DNA from 3 places in the Clostridium cochlearium genome. Region 3 is predicted to be linked to each of the others. Evidence: riboswitches for the same ligand, from Rfam matches in the RefSeq annotation. Region 3 holds a riboswitch; each other region holds the start of a gene.
What was found. A riboswitch is a leader RNA that binds a small molecule or an ion and turns the genes downstream of it on or off. The one in region 3 is predicted to bind cobalamin.
Positions count from the first base shown of each region.

Region 1: another riboswitch for cobalamin. It lies ahead of cobT (nicotinate-nucleotide--dimethylbenzimidazole phosphoribosyltransferase); the one in region 3 lies ahead of CKV72_RS02885 (cobyric acid synthase).
Region 2: another riboswitch for cobalamin. It lies ahead of CKV72_RS05870 (nucleotide-binding protein); the one in region 3 lies ahead of CKV72_RS02885 (cobyric acid synthase).

Region 1 covers NZ_LT906477.1:1,924,494-1,933,054, forward strand. The annotation lists gene ytxC (putative sporulation protein YtxC) at 8-898, opposite strand; gene CKV72_RS09450 (DUF6873 family GME fold protein) at 1,002-1,703, shown strand; tRNA gene CKV72_RS09455 (tRNA-Cys) at 1,921-1,995, opposite strand; tRNA gene CKV72_RS09460 (tRNA-Gly) at 2,002-2,076, opposite strand; tRNA gene CKV72_RS09465 (tRNA-Phe) at 2,082-2,157, opposite strand; gene cobT (nicotinate-nucleotide--dimethylbenzimidazole phosphoribosyltransferase) at 2,264-3,340, opposite strand; cobalamin riboswitch at 3,457-3,635, opposite strand; gene hslO (Hsp33 family molecular chaperone HslO) at 3,706-4,590, opposite strand; gene CKV72_RS09480 (class I SAM-dependent DNA methyltransferase) at 4,609-5,349, opposite strand; gene CKV72_RS09485 (alpha/beta-type small acid-soluble spore protein) at 5,388-5,642, opposite strand; gene CKV72_RS09490 (aspartate-semialdehyde dehydrogenase) at 5,855-6,847, shown strand; gene dapA (4-hydroxy-tetrahydrodipicolinate synthase) at 6,867-7,751, shown strand; gene dapB (4-hydroxy-tetrahydrodipicolinate reductase) at 7,782-8,534, shown strand.
Region 2 covers NZ_LT906477.1:1,206,903-1,215,463, reverse strand. The annotation lists gene CKV72_RS05890 (hypothetical protein) at 1-442, shown strand, start outside; gene CKV72_RS05885 (ABC transporter substrate-binding protein) at 541-1,758, shown strand; gene CKV72_RS05880 (GTP-binding protein) at 1,755-2,456, shown strand; gene CKV72_RS05875 (ATP-binding cassette domain-containing protein) at 2,449-3,483, shown strand; cobalamin riboswitch at 3,622-3,786, shown strand; gene CKV72_RS05870 (nucleotide-binding protein) at 3,895-4,731, shown strand; gene CKV72_RS05865 (hypothetical protein) at 4,753-5,205, shown strand; gene CKV72_RS05860 (nitrogenase component 1) at 5,234-6,418, shown strand; gene CKV72_RS05855 (ABC transporter substrate-binding protein) at 6,455-7,525, shown strand; gene CKV72_RS05850 (FecCD family ABC transporter permease) at 7,543-8,561, shown strand, end outside; gene CKV72_RS05845 (ABC transporter ATP-binding protein) at 8,559-8,561, shown strand, end outside.
Region 3 covers NZ_LT906477.1:596,127-604,687, reverse strand. The annotation lists gene cbiQ (cobalt ECF transporter T component CbiQ) at 1-421, opposite strand, end outside; gene CKV72_RS02905 (energy-coupling factor ABC transporter substrate-binding protein) at 384-683, opposite strand; gene CKV72_RS02900 (energy-coupling factor ABC transporter permease) at 680-1,405, opposite strand; gene CKV72_RS02895 (pyridoxal phosphate-dependent aminotransferase) at 1,402-2,529, opposite strand; gene cbiB (adenosylcobinamide-phosphate synthase CbiB) at 2,534-3,481, opposite strand; gene CKV72_RS02885 (cobyric acid synthase) at 3,516-4,982, opposite strand; cobalamin riboswitch at 5,208-5,392, opposite strand; gene cobS (adenosylcobinamide-GDP ribazoletransferase) at 5,446-6,204, opposite strand; gene cobU (bifunctional adenosylcobinamide kinase/adenosylcobinamide-phosphate guanylyltransferase) at 6,217-6,771, opposite strand; gene cobC (alpha-ribazole phosphatase) at 6,803-7,396, opposite strand; gene CKV72_RS02865 (sensor histidine kinase) at 7,589-8,236, shown strand.

The DNA of each region.
Region 1 (8,561 bases), 1.1 Mb from region 3:
AATAACTTTATTCCCTATATTGTTTATTTATTTTTCTGCAGGTTTCACAATTATTACAATAAACCACTTTTTTTAAAAACACATTATTTATAGTATTTATAAGTTCTTTGTTCAAACAATTTTCAACGCAATGTATAACTATTTTTTCTGGACAATAGGTTATCAAACCACTTATTAATATATCATCTAAATTTATTTCTAATGACATATTATTAGAAACAAATTCCTTAAATAACTCTTTAGTTATATCTATTCCATTTTTATCTTTTATTATATAATTACCATCTTTATATATTATTATATTAACCTCATCAATTCTACTTTCTTGTATATTAACAAAATACTTTAATAGTTTTATAAATTCATTATATTCTTTTTCTACAATATATTCCTCTACTACTTTTTCTATTATAACTTTTAATTTTTTTTCTAAACTTTTTGTTCTGAAAGTTAAAAATCCTTCTATATTAATCTCATCTGTTTCACGTATACATTCTAATATTTCATCCATAATTTCATTTTTTTTGTTCATATAATATATATTTGAACTGTCTATGATTTTTTCGTTATTTGTAAGTATATCCCTGATTTTTCCTTCTATTTCCTCTATATCTTTTGAGTTTAAGAAAAAATAACTGTCTTCTAAAAACTCAACCAATCTCTCTTTTAAAAATTTATCTATATATATTTTGTATATTATATCAGCTATATGCAAATAAAATATATTCTTAGTCTTTGTGGTCAATTTTTCATCCGGAATATATATTTTCATAAAATGAATTTTATTATCAATGCTTTCACATACACCTATTTCGAACTCAAAATAAGCTTTTAAAATATTTATTCCTTCAATAACTTCTTTAAAATCATCTTCATATATTATTTTAAATACTGCCATATATTTCACTCCCCTCTGTCATAGTATGTGTTTTATTTTTATGTATATTCATATTGAAATTAGTAAAAATCTAATATAAAATTTACTATTAGGTGATGTATTTATGAAATATTTATTTGTAGATAGTAGGTTATCCATAGAAGAAGAATCTAATTTAACTTCTTTAGGTTACAATATTATAAAATGCCCTTTATTCTCTTTATTATACTATGCTATTTCTGGTCATCCTGACATACTTATACACATATTAGATGAAAAAAATTTAGTTTTACATAAAGATGCAAATAAAAAATTTATAGAAAAATTAAAAACTCTAGGTTTTAATATAAAACTATCTCAAAACTCATTATCTTCTAATTATCCAATGGATATAGGCTTAAATGCAGTAAACTTAGATAATGTTTTTATACATAATTTAAAATATACAGATCCTGTTTTACTTAACAGTGTAAAACACAAAAAATTAATAAATGTAAATCAAGGTTATACTAAATGTTCTGTGGCCGTAGTTAGCAATAAAGCAATAATTACTTCTGATAAAGTTATTGCTCATGAAGCTAAAAAAGTAGATTTAGATGTACTTTTAATTCCTCCTGGAGATATAATTTTACCTGGATTAGACTATGGATTTATAGGCGGATGTTGTGGACTTATAGGAAAAAATATAATGGCTTTTTTCGGCCATTTAGATTATTTTAAATATGGAAATGAAATAAAAGATTTTTTATTTAAACATAATGTAAAACCTGTTTATTTAAGAAAAGGAAACCTTATAGATAGGGGAAGCATTTTGTGTAATGAATAATTAATAATGAACAATGAATAATTATGGATAGCTTTTCTCCATTGTCATTTCGAAAAGCGTTTAATTTTATTAAACCTTGATATTTAGCTTCCCTAAATAAAGATTTTCTGTAGTGCAACGGAAGAAAATCATCCTCAATTGTTCATTATTCACTATTAGTTATTCACTAAATAAAAAACATCTTAAAACAGTTCTGTTTTAAGATGCTTTTTTTATTTGGAGGCACCACCCAGATTTGAACTGGGGAATAAAGGTTTTGCAGACCTCTGCCTTACCACTTGGCTATAGTGCCATATATTGGAGCGGAAGATGGGATTCGAACCCACGACGTTCACCTTGGCAAGGTGACGCTCTACCACTGAGCCACTCCCGCAATACTGGTGGCTCGACCAGGAATCGAACCAGGGACACGAGGATTTTCAGTCCTCTGCTCTACCGACTGAGCTATCGAGCCAAATTGCTTATATATTTTAAATTTAAAAAACATATAAGCAATACAACACAATTATATCCACTATTTTTTATTTTGTCAATATGTATTTATAATTTTCAATCATTTATTATTTTTCTCTAATATCTACTAAAAATTCACTATCCACTATACTAGCCTCTGCTAAAGTAGCCATGTTATTCATAGCACAAAGAGCTGCTTCAATCATAAAAAATTGTAGGGGACATCCTGTACCTTCTCCTAATCTCATTTCCATATGAAGACATGGACTAAGCCCTATTTCTTTTGTAACATATTCAATGCCTGGTTCCGCTGAAAGATGAGATGGTATTAAAAAGTCCTTTACATTTTCATTCATTTTATACGCACATAATGCTGCTGCTGATGATATTATACCATCTATAACTATAGGAACCCTATTTTTAGCTGCTCCTAAAAAGCATCCACATATTCCTGCAATATCAAATCCACCTACTTTAGCTATTACATCTACAACATCTTCTTTAACAGGTTTATTTATTTCTATGGCTTGTTTTATAGCTTTTTTCTTATTTAAAAAACCTTCTTCTGTAAGTCCAGATCCTTTTCCAACTATTTTATCAGAATCTATTCCAGATAATACACTTATTACTGCTGCACTAGTGGCTGTATTTCCTATACCTGCTTCACCAGTACCAAATAAATCGTATCCTTCCTTTACAAATTTATCTACTAATTCTATTCCTGTCTCTATAGCTTGAATAGCTTCTTCTCTTGTCATAGCAGGTTCTTTTGCCATATTCTTAGTTCCATAAGCTACTTTTTTGTTAACTACTCTAGTATCTTTTAAATCTGATTTTACGCCTATATCCACTACACACATATCTGCATTAACATGCTTAGAAAGAACTCCAATACCTGTTATTTCTTTAACGTAATTTTCTGCTAATAGAGCAGTTAATTCTTGAGGGCAAGCACTTACTCCTTCTTCACAAATGCCATTATCAGAACACATTATTATAGTCATTTTTTTATTTATTTCATTTTTTACTTTTCCTGTAATACCGGATATTTGCACTGCAATTTCTTCTAATTTACCTAAGCTTCCTATAGGCTTACTTAAACTGTCCATTCTCTCCCATGCTTTTTTTACAGCTTCTTTATCTGCTGGCTTGATACTTTTTAGAGTTTCTTCTAATAGATTCATACTTGTTTTACCAACCTTTCTTAAATTTAAAAGCTTCCACTTTAAAGTGGAAGCTTTTTATAATCAAAACTCCTTGCTTTTAAGCAAGGAGAATTAATCTTAGCAATTCTTCCCTCCGAAGTGATATATTCTAGGCAGTTCTCCTGACTTTAGCTTCTTTCTCATCCTTCCTTCCCAGTTATAGCTGGTGGATAATAGGAATTGTCCACTATTACAGTAGCGGGGGCTGTAGTGGATTTTCACCACTTTCTCTTTTAAGTAATTAAAAAATTACACCTAAAATCTAGTATTTAATTTACAATTTATTAACATTATAAGGCTTTATGTGGCTTTTTTCAATGTGTTTTAATGGAAACATACCTAATTTATCTCTTTGTTTTTTCTAGTAGTTCCCCTATTTTTTCATGATCATAATAATATTTTTTATTACAAAATTGACATACTAACTCTTCAGTTTTTCCATCATCATAAATTTCCTTTAAATCTTTATATCCTATACTAATAAGTGCTCTATCAATTTTCTCTCTAGAACAATCACATGTATATTCTGGTACTACACTCTCTAAAATTTTTAAATCCATTCCCTCAAAAATAAATTCTAATATATCTTCTACACTCATTCCCTTAGCTATAAACTCAGTTATTGATGGAATCTCTTCTAATCTATAAGTAACAAAATCAGCAATCAATTCATCTGCATCTGGCATCATCTGTATAATAAATCCTCCAGAGGCCTTAATAGATAAATCTTTATCAACTAAAACTCCCAGTCCCACAGCTGAAGGTGTTTGTTCCGAAGCAGTAAAATAATATGCTAAATCGTCTCCTATTTCTCCAGAATATATAGGAACTTGTCCTACGTAGGGTTCTTTAAGTCCTAAGTCTTTTATAACAGTTATATTACCATTTTTCCCAATAGCACCACCTACATTTAATTTACCTTGCTCATTTAAAGGTAAATGCACTAATGGATTTCCTATATATCCTTTTACCTTTCCTTCAGGATATGCAGTTGCCAATACCCCTTTTGCTTCTCCTCCACCATCAATTTTTATAGTTATAGTATCTTTTTCTGATTTTAACATACTTCCCATAAGACTTCCTGCTGTCAATAATCTACCTAAAGCTGCAGCCCCTGTAGGACTACATTTATGTATGCTAACTCCTTTGTTAACTAATTCTGTTGTTATAGCTCCTATTATTCTTATTTGGCCATCTTTCGCAGTAGCTTTTACTAATTTATCTGCCATTTTATTTCCCTCCATATATCATTTCTTTAAAACATAAACTATTCTTTCACTTTTTTCATTTACAGATTTAAATTCATATCCATTAAATCTCCCTATTATCTTAAAGTTAATTTCCTTTATCAAATTCTCTAACCATTCCATTTTATAAGCTCTTTCTCTATGTAATTCATCAAATCTTTCATAATATCCATTGCTCTTTTTTATAAAAAAGGTTAAATACATTTCTACTATATCTTTTTCTAAATAATTTTCCCAAGTATAAAATACTTCTTCACTATCGTAATTATAAATATTATTTCCAAGTATTTCCGTTATTTTATAATAAGAATTTATATCAAATATAAATATTCCTTCCTCTTCTAAATGGTCATATACTCTATTAAAACAACTTTTTACATCTTCCATACTTGTTAAATAATTTATTGAATCAAGGCAACAGGTTATAAAATTAAATTTTTTACCTAATTCTAATTTACTTATATTTTGTCTTATAAAATTTCCTTTAACTCCACTATATCTTAATTTACTTTCTGCTTCTGCAAGCATATCACTAGATAAATCCACAGCCCAAGTAATTTTAAAATGCTTGGATATTAATTTTGTAATATTACCAGTACCACAAGCTAGATCCAAATATGCATCTTTTTTTACATTATGGGTATTCACTATATCCATAATAAAATTACTCCAGCTATAATAGTCTATATCCTCTTTAATTAAATCATCATATATTTGTGCAAAGTCTTTATAGCACTCCATCTTTATATACCCCTTTAATACTTTTATACTTACATATATTATATATTTTTCTTCTGTAAGTCAACATTTTTAGGTATATTCAGCTGTCTTTTCCTCTTTGTCATTATACCACCTATTCTTCCAGTTTCCTCGGAAGTTAATGAACTCCATCCTTGTTCTTTAACTTTATCTATTAACCCCAATTCCTCCGCTATTTCATATTTCATTTTCTCTCTAAGTTTCTCCATAGGTGTTAATTCCTTGTTAGCTTTCAGTTTAGCCTTTATAACTTTTTTAAGGGGTGTTTTTGACATAAAAATCCCTCCTAAACAAAATTAAATAACCTCACTGAATATTATTTACACTAAAAAATTATTTATACTAAGGTAACTTTGTTTTTTATTAAAACTCTATTTTGCTTTAATTTAGAATATTATGAATAATTATTTTTGCATATTTAGTATATAATTTTTCATATATCAGTTATATAATATATAATAATAGATACTTTAGGAGGGATTTGTTTATGAAGTATAATGTTGCTGTAGTTGGATGTACAGGAATGGTAGGTCGAAAATTTTTAGAAATATTAGAAGAAAGGAATTTTCCTATTGACAATCTTTATCTTTTTGCCTCTGCAAGATCTGCAGGCAAAAAAATTCAGTTTTATGAAAAAGAGTTTACTGTTGAAGAATTAAAGGAAGATAACATAAAAAATAAAAAAATAGATATCGCCTTATTTTCAGCAGGGGGTACTATAAGTACAGAATATGCACCAATTTTTGTAAGATATGGTGCTACAGTTATCGATAATAGTAGTGCTTGGAGAATGGATCCTAGTGTTCCTCTAATTGTACCAGAAGTTAATCCAGATGATATTAAATTAAGTAAAGGTATAATTGCAAATCCAAATTGTTCAACTATACAAGCCGTAGTTGCTTTAAAACCTTTATATGATAACTATGGTATAAAGAGAATAATATATTCAACTTATCAAGCTGTTTCTGGTGCTGGCATGGCTGGATATAATGATTTAAAAGATGGTTATAATGGTGTAGCTCCTAAAAAATTCCCTTATGCCATAGCTGGTAATGCATTACCTCATATAGATTCTTTTTTAGATAATGGATATACAAAAGAAGAAATGAAAATGGTAAACGAAACCAGAAAAATATTCCACAACGAAGATTTAAAAATAACTGCTACAACTGTTAGAGTTCCTGTTTTTAATAGTCATGCTGAAAGTATAAATATTGAATTAGAAAAAGAATTCAATGTTGAGGATATTTTTGAACTATATAAAAATGCAGAAGGTGTAACTCTTGAAGATGATATAGATAATTTAGTTTATCCAATGCCTATAAATGCATCTGGAAAAGATGATGTATTTGTTGGAAGAATTAGAAGAGACTTTAGTATAGACAATGGACTAAACTTATGGGTAGTAGCTGATAACATAAGGAAAGGCGCTGCTCTTAATACAATTCAAATTGCTGAATGTATGATTAAAAACAAATAATTTAAAGTGAGGTTTTTATATGAATATATTTAAAGGTTCTGGGGTAGCTATAGTAACACCATTTTGCGAAAATGGTGTTAATTTTGAAAAGCTTGAAGAGCTTATTGAATGGCATATAGAAAACAATACAGATGCTATAATAATATGTGGAACTACCGGAGAATCTTCCACTATGACTGAAACTGAACGAAAAGAAACTATTAAATTTACTGTAGAAAAAGTTCATGGCAGAATTCCAGTAATAGCTGGCACTGGAAGTAACAATACCAGCGCTACTATTGAATTAAGTAAATGGGCTAAATCTATAGGAGTAGATGGTTTATTGCTTATAACTCCTTATTATAATAAAACAACTCAAAAAGGTATCATAGAGCATTTTAAAGCCATCAATGATAATGTTAATATACCTATGATTCTCTATAATGTTCCAGGTAGAACCGGGCTTAATTTACTACCAGAAACATTAGTTAAAATATGTGAATTATGTTCAAATATAGTTGCCATAAAAGAAGCTAGTGGTGATTTAAGTCAAATTATAAAAATAAAAGCATTATTAAAAGATAGAATAGATATTTATTCAGGAAATGATGATCAAATTATTCCTATACTATCTGTAGGGGGTATTGGTGTAATCTCTGTTTTAGCAAATATTATGCCAAAAGAAGTTCATAATATGTGTAAGTTTTATTTAAATGGACAAATTAAAAAAGCTTTAGAAATCCAATTAGATACTCTTTCTCTTACAAATTCATTATTTATAGAAACTAATCCTATTCCTATAAAAACTGCAATGAATCTTATGGGAATAGATGTAGGTGAGCTAAGACTTCCACTTTGCAATATGGATGAAAATAATTTAAAATTATTAAAAAAAGAACTATTAAATCATAATCTTATTAAGTAAAAATTTATGTTTATGTGGAGGTTAAATTCAATGGTTAAAGTAATGCTTATTGGTTGCAATGGTAAAATGGGTAAAATGGTAACTCATTGTGCTGAGGATTTTAATAATATTGAAATAGTAGCTGGTGTAGATAAAAACTCAACTTCTAATCCTGATTTTCCTATATTTGAAGATATCCATTCTTCTAATATAGAATGTGATGTAGTTTTAGACTTTTCAAGACCGTCTTCTTTAAAAGGTTTAATTGACTACTGCTCAGAGAAGAATTTACCTTTAGTTTTATGCACTACTGGGTATTCAGAAGAAGAGTTGGCTTTAATAGAAGAGTCATCTAAAAATATACCTATATTTAAATCGGCTAATATGTCTATAGGAATAAATATAATAAATTCCATTTTACAAAACATTAGTAAAAAACTTTATAAGGACTTCGATATCGAAATCATAGAAAAACATCATAATCAAAAAGTTGATGCTCCTAGTGGTACCGCTCTACTTCTAGCAGATACAATAAGAGATAATGTACCGGAAAAATTAGAATACACTTATGGCAGATTAGGTCATTCCAAAAGAAGTGACAATGAAATAGGAATCCATGCTATAAGAGGTGGATCTATAGTAGGTGATCATGATGTAATTTTTGCAGGTATTGGAGAATGTATAGAAATTAAACATACAGCTATATCTAGAGAAGTTTTTGCCATAGGAGCTTTAAAAGCTTCTGCCTTTATGAAAGGTAAGTCTGCAGGCATGTATAATATGGATTGTATGTTAAAATATTAAATTTATATAAAAGCCCTCATTTTGAGG
Region 2 (8,561 bases), 610 kb from region 3:
TCCCATATTGTTTATTTTAATCATTTTAAAACAGTTAAAATATATGAAAGAATTAATAATACCAACAAGAAAAACTTATATGGAAATTATCACTATGATATTTTCTGTAATTGTTTTTATGTATATTATGTATGCTTATGCCAATACTTGGATTCATTATGTAATAGGGGTATTGGGAACCTTTACCTTTATAAGTATCTGTATTAAAGAAGGCATTTCCCAAAAAGGCTTTATATCAATGTATAGATATAAAGAAATTATATTATGGAATGAAATTAAAAAAGTTGTGGTCATTAAATCCAAAGACATGAAAGTTCAGTTGTTTGGTGGTTTTATGGAACAAACTTTTCATTTTAAAAACAGTGATTATGATAAGGTAATTAATATTATGAAAGAAAATTTACCTATAGAGACCCAGTTAGAAATAAATAAAAAAATATAACATAATCTAAAGGTAACATAGGATACTGAATCTAGATATAGTTAATGATAAAGTAATTTTTAATAAGGCTTTATTTTATAAAGGGAGATGAACATAGTATGAATAAAAAATATTTTGATATAAAAGATACATTATATGATGTTACAGAAAAATATAGTGAGGCCATAGAATTATTAATATCCTTAGGATTTGATAATATAAAAGATGAAAATTTGAGGAAAAGTTTTGGAAAATCTATTTCATTAGAAGATGCCCTAAAGCTTAAAAAAATAAATGTAGAATCCTTTACTAATGAACTTATATATAGAATTGAAAATAATGAAAAGAAATTATCAGATAAAAAACACAATGTAAAAATTGCTGGGGTACTGCCTTGTCCAGTTAGAGTGCCTTTAACAGAAGCCTTTGAAAACTGGCTTTCTAATAAAGATTTTACTTTTAATGTGGATTATGAGTTAAAGACAGCCTCCATGGGAATTGATTGGTTGATGGAGGATTTTAAAAAACAAAATAAAGAAGTATTGCCAGATTTATTTATATCTGCAGGTTTTGATTTATTTTTTGATAAAAAATTATTTGGTAAATATAAATCAGAGAATATTTTTGAAGACATAACAGATTTTAAACAATACAATGAAGACTTTCATAATGAATATATAAAATTAGAAGATCCTAATAAACAATATTCAATGATAGGCGTTGTACCTGCTGTGTTTTTAGTAAATACAGAAGAGTTAAATGGAAGAAAAATGCCAACAAGTTGGGAAGATATATTAAAAGAAGAGTTTAAAAACAGTGTAAGTTTACCTATAGGGGATTTTGATTTATTTAATGCTATTTTATTGAATATTTACAAAAATTATGGAGAAGAAGGGCTAAAAAGCTTAGGAAAGAGTTTGAAAAAGAGTATGCATCCATCAGAAATGGTGAAGTCTCATATAAAAAAATATGATAAACCAGCTGTTACAATTATGCCATATTTCTTTACAAAAATGATAAAACAAGAAGGTCCTATGGTTGCGGTATGGCCTAAAGATGGAGCCATTATAAGTCCTATATTTATGTTAAGTAAAAAAGAGAAAAAAGAAGAATTAAAACCACTTGTAGACTTTTTTGCTTCAAAGGAAGTGGGAGAGATATTAGCTCATAATGGTAAATTTCCAAGTGTAAATCCAAATGTAGATAATATGATTGCAAAAGACAATAAATATATGTGGATTGGTTGGGATTATATAAAGGAAAATGATATAAGTAGTTTAATAAAAAAATGTGAAGATATATTTAATAGTTCTGTAAAAGGAGATGAGAGTTTATGAATTTAGTAACTGTATCAGGTCCTCCTTCTTCAGGAAAAACTTCTGTAATATTAAAAACTATAGAGGCTATTAAAAATAGAGGGTTAACTGTAGGAGTAGTTAAATTTGACTGCTTGTATACAGATGATGATATTTTATATAAAAAAGCAGATGTTCCAGTTAAAAAGGGATTATCAGCATCGTTATGTCCAGATCATTATTTTGCAAGTAATATAGAAGAAGTTGTAACCTGGGGAGTAAAGGAAAATTTAGACTTACTTATAACAGAAAGTGCAGGATTGTGTAATAGATGTTCTCCATATTTAAAAGGCATTAAGGCAATATGTGTAATAGATAATTTAAGTGGTATAAACACACCTAAAAAAATAGGGCCTATGCTAAAAACTGCAGATATTATTGTAATAACAAAAGGAGATATTGTTTCTCAAGCGGAAAGAGAAGTTTTTGCCTCAAGAGTGCAATCAGTAAATCCTCAAGCGGTAATTATTTTTGTTAATGGATTGACAGGACAAGGAGCATTTGAACTTAGCACCCTTGTGTATGATGAAAATTTAAGTATTGAAACAGTAAATGGACGAGAATTAAAGTTTCCAATGCCTTCTGCACTATGCTCATATTGTTTAGGAGAAACAAGGATAGGAGAAGAATATCAAATGGGAAATGTGCGAAAGATGAATATAGGTGATAACAATGATTAAAATAAAGGAATTGGAAACAAAAAAAATAAAAGATTTAGAGAAGAAATATCCTTTTATATTGTCTTTCTTTGAAAATAATAAATTAGATGTAAAAGAATATGAAGAATCTACATTTGAAGAGTATTTAAATCATTTTACAGAAGAGGAAATTGAGGAGTGGGCAATAGATATAGAAAAGATTAAAGTGGATTTAGAAGTTTATATAAATCAAATGATTATGTTTTTAGGATTAGAAAAGGATAAAGTGGATTCTATAACCATAATAGCGGGAAAAGATAAGCATGGGAATAAAGAGAATTTTGATAAATTAACCATTTGTAAAAGTGAAATAGTATCTATAGTAGGACCAACGGGCTCAGGTAAAAGTAGATTATTGGCTGATATAGAATGGGCTGCTAATAGAGATACACCTACTAATAGAGTAATTTTAGTTAATGATGAACTACCGAATAAAAGTCTTAGATTTTCTACAAGCAATAAATTGGTGGCTCAATTATCACAAAATATGAACTTTGTCATGGATTTAACTGTAAAGGAATTTTTACAGTTGCATGCAAAAAGTAGAATGATTGATAATGAAGAAGAAATTATACAAAAGATAATAGAAGCTGCAAATGAATTAGCAGGTGAAAAGTTTTGCCTAGATAGTCCTATAACAGGATTAAGTGGAGGACAATCAAGGGCATTAATGATAGCGGATACTGCAATATTAAGCACTTCTCCTATTGTATTAATTGATGAAATAGAAAATGCAGGCATAGATAGAAAAAGAGCTTTAAATCTTCTTGTTAATGAAGAGAAAATAGTTTTAATGGCCACCCACGATCCAACCTTAGCACTTATGGCTGATAAAAGGATTGTCATAAAAAATGGAGGAATTTATAAGGTAATTGAAACAGATCATGAAGAAAAAAGCATATTAAAAGAATTAGAAAAAATGGATAAGATTATTAATGACATGAGGGCAAAGCTTAGAAAAGGTGAAAAGGTAACTGTTAATCGGAAGAGGAGAAATAAAAACGGTTAAAGGCAGGTAAATATAAAGAATAATAGCATTCAATTTAATAAATTTATACTTTTTTATATGAATATTGAATTTTGCTGAACTTCTTCTTTATTGATAAAAATATGATACTATGTTATAATTGACTAAGTTAATTGTAAAATTGAATATTAAAAATAAGATTAAGGGAATTTCGGTGTAAATCCGAAGCGGGTCCGCCACTGTAAGGTGAAGCTTTTTACAAAGATGTCACTGGACATATGTCTGGGAAGACTGTAAAAAGTTATGAAGCTAAGCCAGGATATCTTACTTATTTTTAGCCACATGATAACTCACGGAATAATGAGTGAAGGCATTAATTTTGATGTTAAACTTTAATCATTTTTTGTGGTTAAAGTTTTTTTATTGTTTAATATTATAAAAGGTGGTGAAATAGTGACTAAAAAGTGTTTAAAGATAGCTTTGTATGGGAAAGGAGGCATTGGAAAATCTACTATAGCGTCCAATCTTTCAGCAGCTTTTGCTACATTAGGAATGAAAGTTTTACATATAGGATGTGATCCTAAAGGAGATTCCACAAGGAATCTTATGGGATATAAGATTCCAACATTAATAGAAATTATGAGGGAAAAGGAAGAAAACTTATGTGAAAATGATTTCCTATTTCAAGGGTATAAAAATGTAAATTGTATTGAAGCTGGTGGACCAGAACCAGGTATGGGATGTGCTGGAAGAGGGATAATGGCTGTAATAGAAGAATTAAATGATTTTAAAATATTTGATAAACAATGGGATGTAATAATTTATGATGTATTAGGTGATGTGGTTTGTGGTGGATTTTCAACCCCCATAAGAGAAAATCTTATTGATGCTGTTTATATAGTAACTTCTTCTGAATTTATGTCTTTATATGCAGCAAATAATATAATGAAAAGTATTAATACTTTTTCATCTATGGATGGAGCCTTACTTGGGGGTATTATACATAACTGTAGAAGTTCAAATTCTATTAATAACAATATAATAGAAAGGTTTGGTAGATATTGTGATACATTAATTTTAGATACTATTCCATATTCAAAAGACATAGTTTTGTCTGAACTTATGGCAAAAACGGTTGTGGAAAATTTACCTAATTCACCTTCAACTTATACTTTTATACAGTTAGCTAAAAAAATAAAGGAAAATACCAATTATCATATACCAATTACTTTAGATGATAATCTTTTAGAGAAATTTAGTGATTTTATACTAAATGAAATTGCAAAATAGCATTAAAAAGAAGGTTTTAATATGAATGTAATAAAAAAACATATGCTACATAAAGCTATAAAAAAATTTGACTATGGTGATCTTGTAAATTTGCCTTTATCACTTCAAGATACTTGTGTATTAGCTATTGGTCCCAAATCATGTATAAGGATATTTTATTTCCAAGCTAAAAAAAAGAATTATAATAATAAATTATATATGCTTCCAGTATCTGAGATACAATTAATTTCAGCAGAACATTTAAAATTATTTGAACAAGCTGTAGAAGAAATTTTTAACAGAAGTAATTATAAAAATTTAATAGTACTTATTATGTGTTCAGATATTATACTTGGAAACAATTTTGAAAGTGTAATTAGATATTTAGAAAAAAAACATAATAAAAATATAAAATTATTTAAAAGAGGTCCATTAGTAGACAATATGATGTGTCCTAAAGAAAGGATGATAAGCATAGTAGATAGTTTATATTAAAATATTTAGTTTGGAGTGTGAAATTTATATGAAGGAATTATTTCAATATATACCTCCTCCCTCTAGTGATTATTCAGGAATAATATCTATTTTATTTCAATTAAAAGATTGCTTAAATATATTAGTAACTCCTAAGGGGTGTATTAAAACCATATTAGAAATAGATATTCTAGATGAATTTAAAAATGATAATTTATTTTATACAAGTTTAACTCAAAATGATGTAATATCGGGGTTTGATGAAGATCTTATCTATAGTATAGAAAGTATTTTTAAAAAATATCCTAAAAAATATATAAATATTATAAATACTCCTGTACCAACTATTATAGGTAGTAATTTAAATGGAATAGGTAAGGTGTTGGAAAAAAAGTTAAAAGTACCTGTAACGGTGTTTAATAGTACAGGCTTTGAAAATTATTCACTTGGTATAAGTGAAGCATTATTGAGAATTGGTAAAAGGTTTATATCTTTTAATTATAAAAAAATATTAAATTCTGTAAATATAATAGGATATTCTCCTTTGATTGTTGGTAATATATCAACTTTAAATAGTATTAGAAAACTTATTGAAAATTGTGGTGTTGAAGTAATATCAATATGGTGTAATGAAACTAATATAGAAAAATTAAAAGAAGCTTCCTGCGCTAGTTTGAATATTGTTATTTCTGCAGAAGGAATTCAATTAGCAGAGTATATGAAAAATAAGTTTAATATTCCATACATATTAGATATGCCTATAGGTATTAGTAGAACCAACAAGTTTTTAGGAATATTAGAAAGTAAATTGAAGTTAAAGCCTAATAAACTTATATACAAAAAGAATTATTTAGATAAGAAGGTATTAATAATAGGGACACCACTAGAAAGTTTATACATAAAATATTGTTTAAACGAAGATTTTGGCATAAAAGAAATAAAAATAGTTTCTCTAATATCTTCAAGTAGAAAAGAAAAAAGATTATATGATCAAGATGTTTTTTCAGATATTAATTTTGTATACAGTGAATATGAGTTATTAGAATATATAAAAAATCTTGATATTAGTGTGTTAATAGCAGATCCTTTATATCATAGTTTTGTTGATAATAAGGTTACATTTATACCACACACTAATGTAGCATTAAGTGGTAAAGAATTTATAAATGTTGAAGATAATTATATTGCTGAAAAAGGATTTGAATATTTTTACAAATATCTTATGATTAATTAATTTATCTTATATAAATTTAAGAAAGGATGTATAAAAATGAAATCAAATAAAATAAAAATTGTTTTATTTATGTTAATTTTAACATTAGGTCTAACTGCGTGTGTATCAAAACAATCTACTAAAAAAGATGAGGTTAAAACAAAAATTGTAACTGATACCATAGGTAGAGAAGTTACTATATCTGATGAAGTAAATAAAATTGCAGTAGTTCCTATACCATGGTCATCTATGGTCTATGCTATAGATGGTACAGGTGATAAAATAGTTGGAATGAATCCATCAGCGAAGAAAGCTTATAAAAAAAGTATGTTAAAAGTATTATCACCTGAAATGGAAAAAGTAAATACTGAATTTATTGATAATAATTTTACAGTAAATATAGAAGAAGCTTTAAAAATAAAGCCGGATTTATTTATTCAATGGGATAATCAAGAAAAAAATATTAAACAATTAACAGAAGCTGGCATACCAACTATTGCTTTAAAATATGGAACTCAAAAAGATTTGGAAAATGGAATTAAGCTAATTGGACAAGTTTTAAAAAAGGAAGATAGAGCAAATAAATTAATAGAATATCATAATGAAAATTTAAAGTACTTTGAATCTAAACAAGAATTATTTAAGAATAAGAAAAAGCCTAAAGTATTATATTTAAGAGATGAACAATTAAAAGTTGCTGGAAATAAATCATATAATAATTTTATGATTGATAAAACTGGTGGTATAAATGTTGCTAAAGATGTACCAGGGCAATGGGTTAATGTAAACATGGAACAAATAATAAAGTGGAATCCAGAAATAATATATGTAAGTAATTTTTCAGATATACAACCAGATGATTTAATAAATAACAAAATAAAGGGACAAGATTGGAGCCAAATTGATGCAGTAAAAAATAAAAAGGTATATAAAACACCTATTGGTATGTATAGATGGGATGCTCCATGTGCAGAAAGTCATCTTATGTTTAAATGGATGGGAAATATTCAGCAACCTGATATATTCAATGATTATAAAATAGAGAATGAAATAAGAAAATTTTATAAGGACTTTTTAAATTATGATCTATCAAAAGAGGAAATGAAAAATATATTAAATAAAAAATAGAATTAAAGGAGATTTAAATGAGATGGAAACAGAGTAATAATAAGATAAAGTATTACTTACTTGTATTTTTTCTAATAGTTACTTTTTTTACTTCATTATTTTCAGGAAGATTTTTTATTTCGCCGTTAAATGTAGCAAAGGTATTTGTTGAAAATATATTTAAAATAAATATGAATATAAGCTCTGTAGAAAAATCTATAGTAGATATACGACTTCCTAGAACTATTTTAACTATGTTAGTTGGAGCAGGATTATCAATTTCAGGGGCTACTTTTCAAGGTATATTTAAGAATCCACTTGTAAGTCCTGATATTTTAGGAGTAAATGCTGGAGCTGCTTTTGGTGCGATATTAGCTATACTTTTTTGGGGAGTAAATATAAAAATTAATTTTTGTGCTATTTTATTTGGAATTATAAGTGTATTTATAACTTATATATTATCCAAAAATAAGGCAGTTGATCAAATATTATCCCTAGTATTATCAGGTATAATAGTTTCTTCAGTATTTTCTTCATTAATATCTTTTATAAAGTATACAGCAGATCCTTATGATAAATTACCTACAATTACATATTGGCTTATGGGAAGTTTTTCAAAATGTTCTTATGAGGATTTAAAACTTATTTTTATTCCAATGATTAGTTCCATTAGTATTTTAATATTTATGAGATGGAGAATAAATATATTATCACTTGGAGACGAAGAAGCATATTCTTTAGGGACAAATCCTAAAAAAATAAGATTAGTTATTATAGCATTAGTAACTATAATAACTGCTTCTTCAGTTACTATATCTGGTATAATTGGTTGGGTAGGCTTAGTCATACCTCATATAAGTAGAACGATTTTTGGAGTTGAACATAGTAAACTATTACCTGTATCCTGCATTGTAGGAGCTATATTTTTAACAATAGTAGATATTTTAGCAAGAACTATTACTCCAGCTGAAATTCCTATTGGCATATTAACAGCTCTTATAGGTGCACCATTTTTTGGTTGGTTACTAAAAAAGAAAAACAAGGGTGAAGAAATATG
Region 3 (8,561 bases):
CCAAAAATCTTTCCATGGATTTTGCAATATCACACATGTCCTTTAAGTGTTGATTTTTAGAAATTAGATATAATATTTGATCTATAGGTGTGGTTAATGATAAAAAAGACAAGCATAATCCCGCAGATAAACTTTTAAGAAGTATTATACCCACATATTTAATGCCATAATCAAATACAAATGTAAGAGATGAAAATGCGGCAAAAACTGCTATATGTGATGTAAATTTCAATACTATTTTCATGTTATTTTCTGCCATTTTATGCATTATTACAAAAAAGATTATATTGCCAATAATAATAATTGGATTTTTTGTAAACCCAATCATTATTATTGGCATAATTGATATAATCACTTTTTCAATTGGATGTGTGTAGGTTAATTTATTCCTTTTGGACAGCGCCATTATTAATTTTAGCATTTTGTTTCTTTCCTACATAATATCCTATAAATCCAGCACCTATAGCTGCTTGAAGTGCAAATAATAAACTTTCTATTTCTCCAGATGGAGGTTCCCAAACACTTTCAAACCATGGTTCATATTCTTCATTTACTTCTGCTATTGTATCCTCTATTTGGTCATCTGCCCCACCAAATTCTCCATTCTTACTGCTTCCTACTAAATAGGAACCAACTACCAAAAGTATACAGACTAATAAAAGACTTATTGTTCTTTTCTTCATTTTCTAACACCACCTAATACTTCTATTTCTTTTGATGCGTATTTCATTACAAATTCAAATATTATAACAGTTAAAATTCCTTCCATTATAGCTAAAGGAACTTGTGTTATAGAAAATATTGAGAAGAATTTTGTAAAAGATGCTGCTATTCCACCTTGTTGAGCTGGAAATGCTAATGCAAGTTGTACTGATGTAATAAAATATGTAGCTAGGTCTCCTAAAGCTGCTGCTAAAAACACTGCTACTCTTTGGTTTTTATTTTTTAGTCCCTTATAAATTAAATATGATACTATCGGTCCTATAATACCCATTGATAATGTATTAGCACCTAAAGTTGTTATTCCACCATGAGCCAATAAAATAGCTTGAAAAAGTAATACTATAAGTCCTACAATTGCAGATATAAAAGGTCCAAAAATTATTGCTGAAAGACCTGTACCTGTTGGATGAGAGCAACTTCCACTTACTGATGGAATTTTCATAGCAGAAAGTATAAATGCATATGCTGCTACTAATCCTAAAAGCATTTTTAAATCTTTATTATCCTTTGTCCTTTCTTTTATTTGTTTAAGACCTATGATTACAAATGGTGCGGATATTACAAAATATACTCCACTCCACATAGGTGGTAAAAATCCTTCTGCTATATGCATAGCATGAACATTAGGGGTAATTGTAAAAAGTAATGCAATTACCATGAAAAAAGTTAAGTTTTTTTTCATTTAAAATCCCTCCATAATTTATTTAATTTATTTATTAAAATTTTATTAGTACACCTATCTTTTATTGCAACTCTTATAAAGGACTTATCTAATCCTTTATAATTATCACATTTTCTTATGACAACCCCCTCTTTTAAACAAAGGTTATATAATAATTCACAATCTATACCTTTTAATTTACAAAGTATAAAATTGCCATGGGTATCATAAGCTTTTTCTATAAATTCTATTTTTCTTATTTCTTCTAAAAAGATTTCTCTTTCTTTTGTTATCCACTTTAAAGATTTCTTAATATACTCTTCATCTTTTAACACATATTTTGCTGCCACTTCTGCAAAAGCATTTATATTCCAAGGATTTTGCATACTTTTAATCTTTTCTATAATTTTTTCATTTTGGCTAATTCCAAATCCAAATCGTATTCCTGGCATAGCATAAAATTTTGTTAAAGCTCTTATTATAAATAAGCATTTATATTTTCTTATTTTGTCTACAAAACTCTTATTTATATCTCCCACAAACTCTATAAAGGCTTCATCAATTATAACTAATTTATTATTTTGTTCACAATAATCTAATATAGTTTTAAATTCTTCCTCTTTTAAAATCCTTCCATCTGGATTATTGGGATTAGCTACAATAATTCCATCTACTTTGTTTAAATTATTAAATATTTCTTTGTAGTCATAATCCATATTTTCTGTAGAATTTATATAAACTATTTGGCAACCATGCTTTTTAGCATTTTCTTCGTATTCTCCAAAAGATGGGGTTATTATCATTACTTTTTTCAAAGTAGAAATTACTAAATCTATAATTTCCGCTGCTCCATTTCCCAAAACTATATGCTTTTGGTCTACTAACTTGCCATGCCCATCCTTTATAAATTTGGGATCTTTTTTAAATTTACCAAACAATACTTCTCCATTATTTACATACCCTGCTACATAACCTTTTAATCTTCTATATTTTATATCTGGATATTTATTTAAATTATCTATAGCTTCTTGAATATTGTCAGTAAAACTTTTAGGAACACCAAGAGGATTTATATTAGAACTAAAATCTATAAGTTCTTTTCCCTTTAATATCCCATCAGTATAAATATCTCCTCCATGCTTCATGCTATCACCTCAAACTATAAACTATAAGAGCATATATCATAACCATAAGTATTTCTGAGGCATACATAAGTTTTACACTATGATTTATCAATTCATAATGCAAATCTTTTACTTTATCACCAATAGTCGGTTTGTATACCACTTTGCCAAAATAAACATTAGTACCACCAATTTGTATGCCCATAGCACCTGCTGCCGCTGCCTCTGGATATGCACAATTAGGACTTTTATGATTTTTCCTATCCCTTAGCATTATTTTAAAGCTTCTTATTATACTCCCATCTACTACCGGCGCAGATAAGCATATCAAAACACCTGAAATCCTAGCTGGTATAAAATTAAATACATCGTCTACTTTAGCTGGAAAAAAACCTAAATGTATATATTTATCATTCATATATCCAAGCATAGAGTCCATAGTATTTACGCCTTTATACATCATAGCCAGAGGTGCTCCTCCTATCATTCCATAAAATAGTGGAGCTATTATACCATCTGCAGTATTTTCCATTATAGTTTCTATATCAGCTCTTATTATTTCTTCTTTTGTAAGCTCCCTTGTATCCCTTCCAACTATATAAGACAATTTTTCCCTAGCTTCTTGAATATTTTCATTTTTTAATGCATAATAAACCCTTTTTCCCTCTATTTTTAGAGATTTTGCTGCCAAAGTAGTCCAAAGTATAAATATATTTAAAATATGATATATCCAAAAGCTGTCTCTTACTATCCAAAGAATCAAGAATGGTATTCCAAAAGACACAGTAATTATAGAAAGAACAATTAGTCCTCCTAAAATTTTAAGCCCTTTACTACTTTTAAAATATTTTCTTCCCTTTTCTTCTAAATAGCTTATAAGTTTTCCTATATATATTACAGGATGAGGAAACCAATAAGGATCTCCTATTGAAAAATCTAATAAAACCGCAACTATTATATCAATTAATCCCATTAAAATTGAAGTTTTAATGGAAACCACCTCTTTCTTACATGCCCATTATTTTATATATATAATCCATATCTACATTTTTTCTAACTAAATCAGCTAGCATATCTAAGTTCTTTTCTCTTAGATTTTCATATTGGATGGCTTTCTTCTCCTCTATCCCTTTAATTTTTCTTATATTATTTAATACTTTCTCTCTAAATTCTACCCCATCAAATACTCCATGTATGTATGTTCCCATAACATTTTCTTTTTCATTAATAGCACCATCTTGTCTATTAACCTTTTTACCATTCTCATCATATATACTAAATAAAGGTTTGGCTCCTTCTTTATAAGTACATATTCCCATATGTATTTCATATCCATACACTTCTGTATCCTTTGATTTAGCTTTTACTCTAGTAGTTATTTTTTCTTTTTCAAAAACTGTATCTACATTTAAAAGTCCCATACCTTCTGTTTCTAACTCATCTGATTCAACTTTATAAGGGTCCTTTAGAGTTTTACCAAGCATTTGATATCCTCCGCAAATTCCTATAACAGTTCCTGTTTTACTATATTCCTTTATCTTATCTTCCAATCCACATTTTCTCAATTCTAATAAATCTTCTATGGTATTCTTAGTTCCTGGTATTATTAATAAATCTGGATTTCCAAAATCTTCTTTTGTAGTTATATATCTAATTGAAACATCCTCTTCTATTTTCAATGCATCAAAATCTGTAAAATTAGATATACGTGGAAGTTTTATTACTGCTATATCTATAGGTGCATTAATATTTCTATTAAATTCTACTGCTCCATCTTCATCTTCTAATTGAAGTTTTAAATATGGAACTACACCTACAGTAGGTCTTTTTATAATATCCTCCAACATCTTTAATCCTGGTTTTAATATTTCTATATCTCCTCTAAATTTATTTATTAGAGTTCCTTTAACTCTCTTTTTTTCTTCTTCAGTTAAAAGAAGCATAGTTCCAGCTAATGAAGCAAAAACCCCACCTCTGTCTATATCTCCTGCCAATAATACTGGTGCATCTACCATTTCTGCAAATCCCATATTTACAATATCTTTATCTCTTAAATTTATTTCCGCTGGGCTTCCTGCACCTTCTATTACCACTATGTCAAATTTTTCTTCTATATCTTTAAATTGTTCTTTTAATTTCTTACCAAATTTAGTTTTCATATTATGATATTCCATAGCTGTACTATTTCCATAAACTTCGCCATTGAATATTATTTGAGACTTTTTGTCTCCTGTAGGTTTTAAAAGTATAGGATTCATATATGCCTCTGGTTCTAATCCAGCAGCATATGCTTGTAGCACTTGAGCTCTTCCCATTTCTTTTCCATCATGAGTTATATATGAATTTAAAGCCATATTTTGTGACTTATATGGACATACAGTATATCCGTCTTGCTTAAATATTCTACATAATGCTGTTACTAAAATACTTTTACCTACTGAGGATCCTGTCCCCTGTATCATTATTTTTGCCAATTTAAACACCTCTTTATTAATCTTTAGTAAAAAAACTGCTGTGCCCTTGAGTTTGATAGAAGGTTGTCTTCTAGGAGGTTGACAATTCATTCTCTGGACTTTTTAGAAGAACACAGCTTTTAAATAAAATAAGCAGGCCTTTCAGCCTGCTTTATAAACATTATAAATAAAACCGGTACAAAGACCGGATTCTAACGTATTTACTAAAGACTTTCCCGCCGAAAGTATATCTTTCATATTCAGGCAGGTCTCCTGGCTCATGATTCACTCTCCTCTTCCCCTTCCCCTTCCCTTTTTTGAAAGAGTGGTTTGTGGAAGATTCGTCCTCAATTACAGTAGCGGGGGCTGCTGTGGAATTAAACCACATTCCCTTTTAAACCTAAAATGGTGCCTGAATATTTTCGTATTCACTTTTCATGTATAAGTCTAATATATGTATTCTATTTTGTCAACATTTTTTTGTTTAATTTATATATAATAAAGCAACTAAAACTAGCATAGAAAACATTTCCACAATTTCATTATTAGCTCCCAAACAGTCTCCAGTAATTCCACCTATTTTTTTGTTACATAGATTTAAAAATACTAAAGTCACTATAAAACTTACGGCAATTATTATAGCAGAATATTTATATCCTATTAACAATACACATGGAACTATCATAAAGATAAAACTAACAATAAATTCTTTAAGCGATATGTTTTGTATGAATAAATTTCCAGTACCATTTTTTTTAGCATTCTTTCCTATTAAGAAAAGTAAAACCAAAGTACATCTACTTATTACAGGTACAATTATTATGGCATAGGACATATTGTTTTCTATTATAAAACTTAGGGCTGAATATTTTATTAGTATATCAAATATTAATGCTAATACAGCAAAAGTTCCAACTCTACTATCTTTCATAATTTCGATTATCTTTTCTTTATCACCTTTAAATGAAAAAAATCCATCAAATATGTCTCCTAATCCATCTTGGTGAAGACCTCCTATTAACACCATTCCTATCAATATTACAAATATAGCTGTTATATTAGCTGGGAATATCTTAGATAGGATATAAAATCCTCCCCACTGAATAAAACCTACAATTAGTCCTATTAATGGAAGCATAGCTGCTCCCCTTCTGAAATCTTCTTTTTCACATGGTAAACTTCTTTTTACAGGAATCCTTGTTAAAAATTGTATCATTAATAAAAAATTATATATGTATTTCACAATGTCATCTCCCTATTTTATTTTCATTGGTTGTCCACAGCACACTAAATAAATTTCATCTGCTTTTTTACCTATATGTTGATTTACAAAACCTGCAGTGTCCCTAAAAATTCTACCTATTTTATAAGCAGGAACTACTCCAAGCCCTACTTCATTAGTAACCATTACAATGGTTTTATCTTCTTCTCTTACTTTAGATATTAATTTATCGAATTCATGTTTTATGCTTTCGGCTATTTTATCCACTTCCTCCATAGATATTTCTTCTAAATCCTTTTCATCTTTAAACATTATATTTGTTGTCATAATAGTAACACAATCTAACAGAATATATTTTTTATTACTATTTTCTACAGCTTTATCTAAATCTAAATATCCTTCGTAGGTTTCCCACAGTGGATTTCTTCTTTCTCTGTGCTTTTTTACCCTATCTTCCATTTCTTCATCTGTTACTATAGAAGTTGCTATATACAAAACATCATCTTCATCTTTTAAAAGTTCTTCAGCAAAAGAACTTTTCCCACTTCTAGAACCTCCAGTTACCAATATAACTCTACCTGAACCCATTATATTATCCTCCTTAAATCATTATTTTCATTTAAAATTCTATAGGAACTTTAAACTCTAAATATAAATTTCCATACTCGTATTTTATCAAAGATAATTCCCCATTTCTACTGGATACCTTCCAAAAAATATCAAAATCTCCTCCCAATATATAAGTATATATACTTTTTATAACTCCTCCATGAGCTACAATTAGTACATTTTCAACCTCTTCTTTTAAAACTTCCTCCATAAATTCTTTTACTCTTAAATAAAATTCTTTGTAACTTTCACCTTTAGGTGGAGAACACTCTTTCCAGTCTTCACACCAAGTTTTCCATTCTTTTGGATATAATTTTTCTAATTCTTTATAATCTTTTCCTTCAAATTCTCCCATATTCATTTCATTTAATCTATAATCTTTTACTATAGATTTTTTTCTATCTTTAAGTATTATATCTGCTGTTTCTATAGCTCTTTTCATTTTACTTGTATAAACTTTATTAAACTCTATATTTCTTAGTTTTTCTCTTAAATGCTCACATTGCATTTTTCCATTTTCATTAAGACCAACATCTAAATTTCCGTAATACTTTCCTAAAGTATTTTTTTCAGTTTCTCCATGTCTCACCAAATATATATTCATTTTTATCCTCCTTCTATCTAATTATTTATAATATCATAAAATTTAATATGATAAAATTTTTATTTTACAAATTAAATTCTATTCCATTTTTATGGGAATACTGCAATAATAGAAGGAATTTTCATAATTTTATAGAATATTACATATATTAACTAGTTTAAATAAAAAAATAATCTAGGGGGTAAAATAAAAATGCATTTCACGAGTTTTCTTGAACTTCATGAAGATTTATACGATGAAAATGATTACTTTAATAATTTTTATAGAAATTCTCTTTTATTCAAAAATATAATCGATAATACGTTAGATTTAAACAAATTGGAGTTTTCTTATTGCTCTATAAATTTATCAAATATCGATATAATTTCTTCTGTAAAAAGCGTCATAGATTATTTTGAAGATATTATTTGTAGTAAAGAAATTCAGCTAGAGTTTATTAATGACATGGATAAAAATATTGTAGCCTGCGATGAAGAAAAATTACAAAGAATAGTTTTTAATTTAATACATAATTCCATAAAATATACTAATAAAAATGATAAAATAATAGTTTCCACAAAGGAAAAGGATAACAAAGTATATATATCTGTAGAAGATACTGGAATAGGAGTACCATCAAATGAACTTCGTAAAATTTTCAACAAATTCTTTCAAGGATCTTTTTCTAAATCTAATATGGATGGCGGCATGGGAGTAGGACTCTTTATAGTAAATAAATTTGTGAAATTTTTAGATGGCAAAATATATGTTTATAGTAAACCAAATAAAGGAACAAAAATAATGATTGAATTGCCCTTCTTTCTCGTAGAAAAACCTACTAAAAAATTAGTTGCTATTTGATTAATAATGTCTAAGGCTATAAAAAAATATTAACAGTAATAACATATATTCATATAATATATTATACTCAACAAAAGATAATAAAATAATTTACATGCCTTTAGGGGGTGAGATAATGTTTAGTTGTTGTTTTATATGGCCTTGGATATCATGGATTATATGTATTCTAGTTGCATTTTGTGTACTTTGCACTATTATAAGATGTCTATCTAATTGCTGTTTCCATCATTGTTGGTGTTAATATTAGAATCTATTCCCTGTGCTACCCATGCACAGGGTTCTAAATAAGTTCTAAATAATATAATTTTATAAAATATAAAAACAA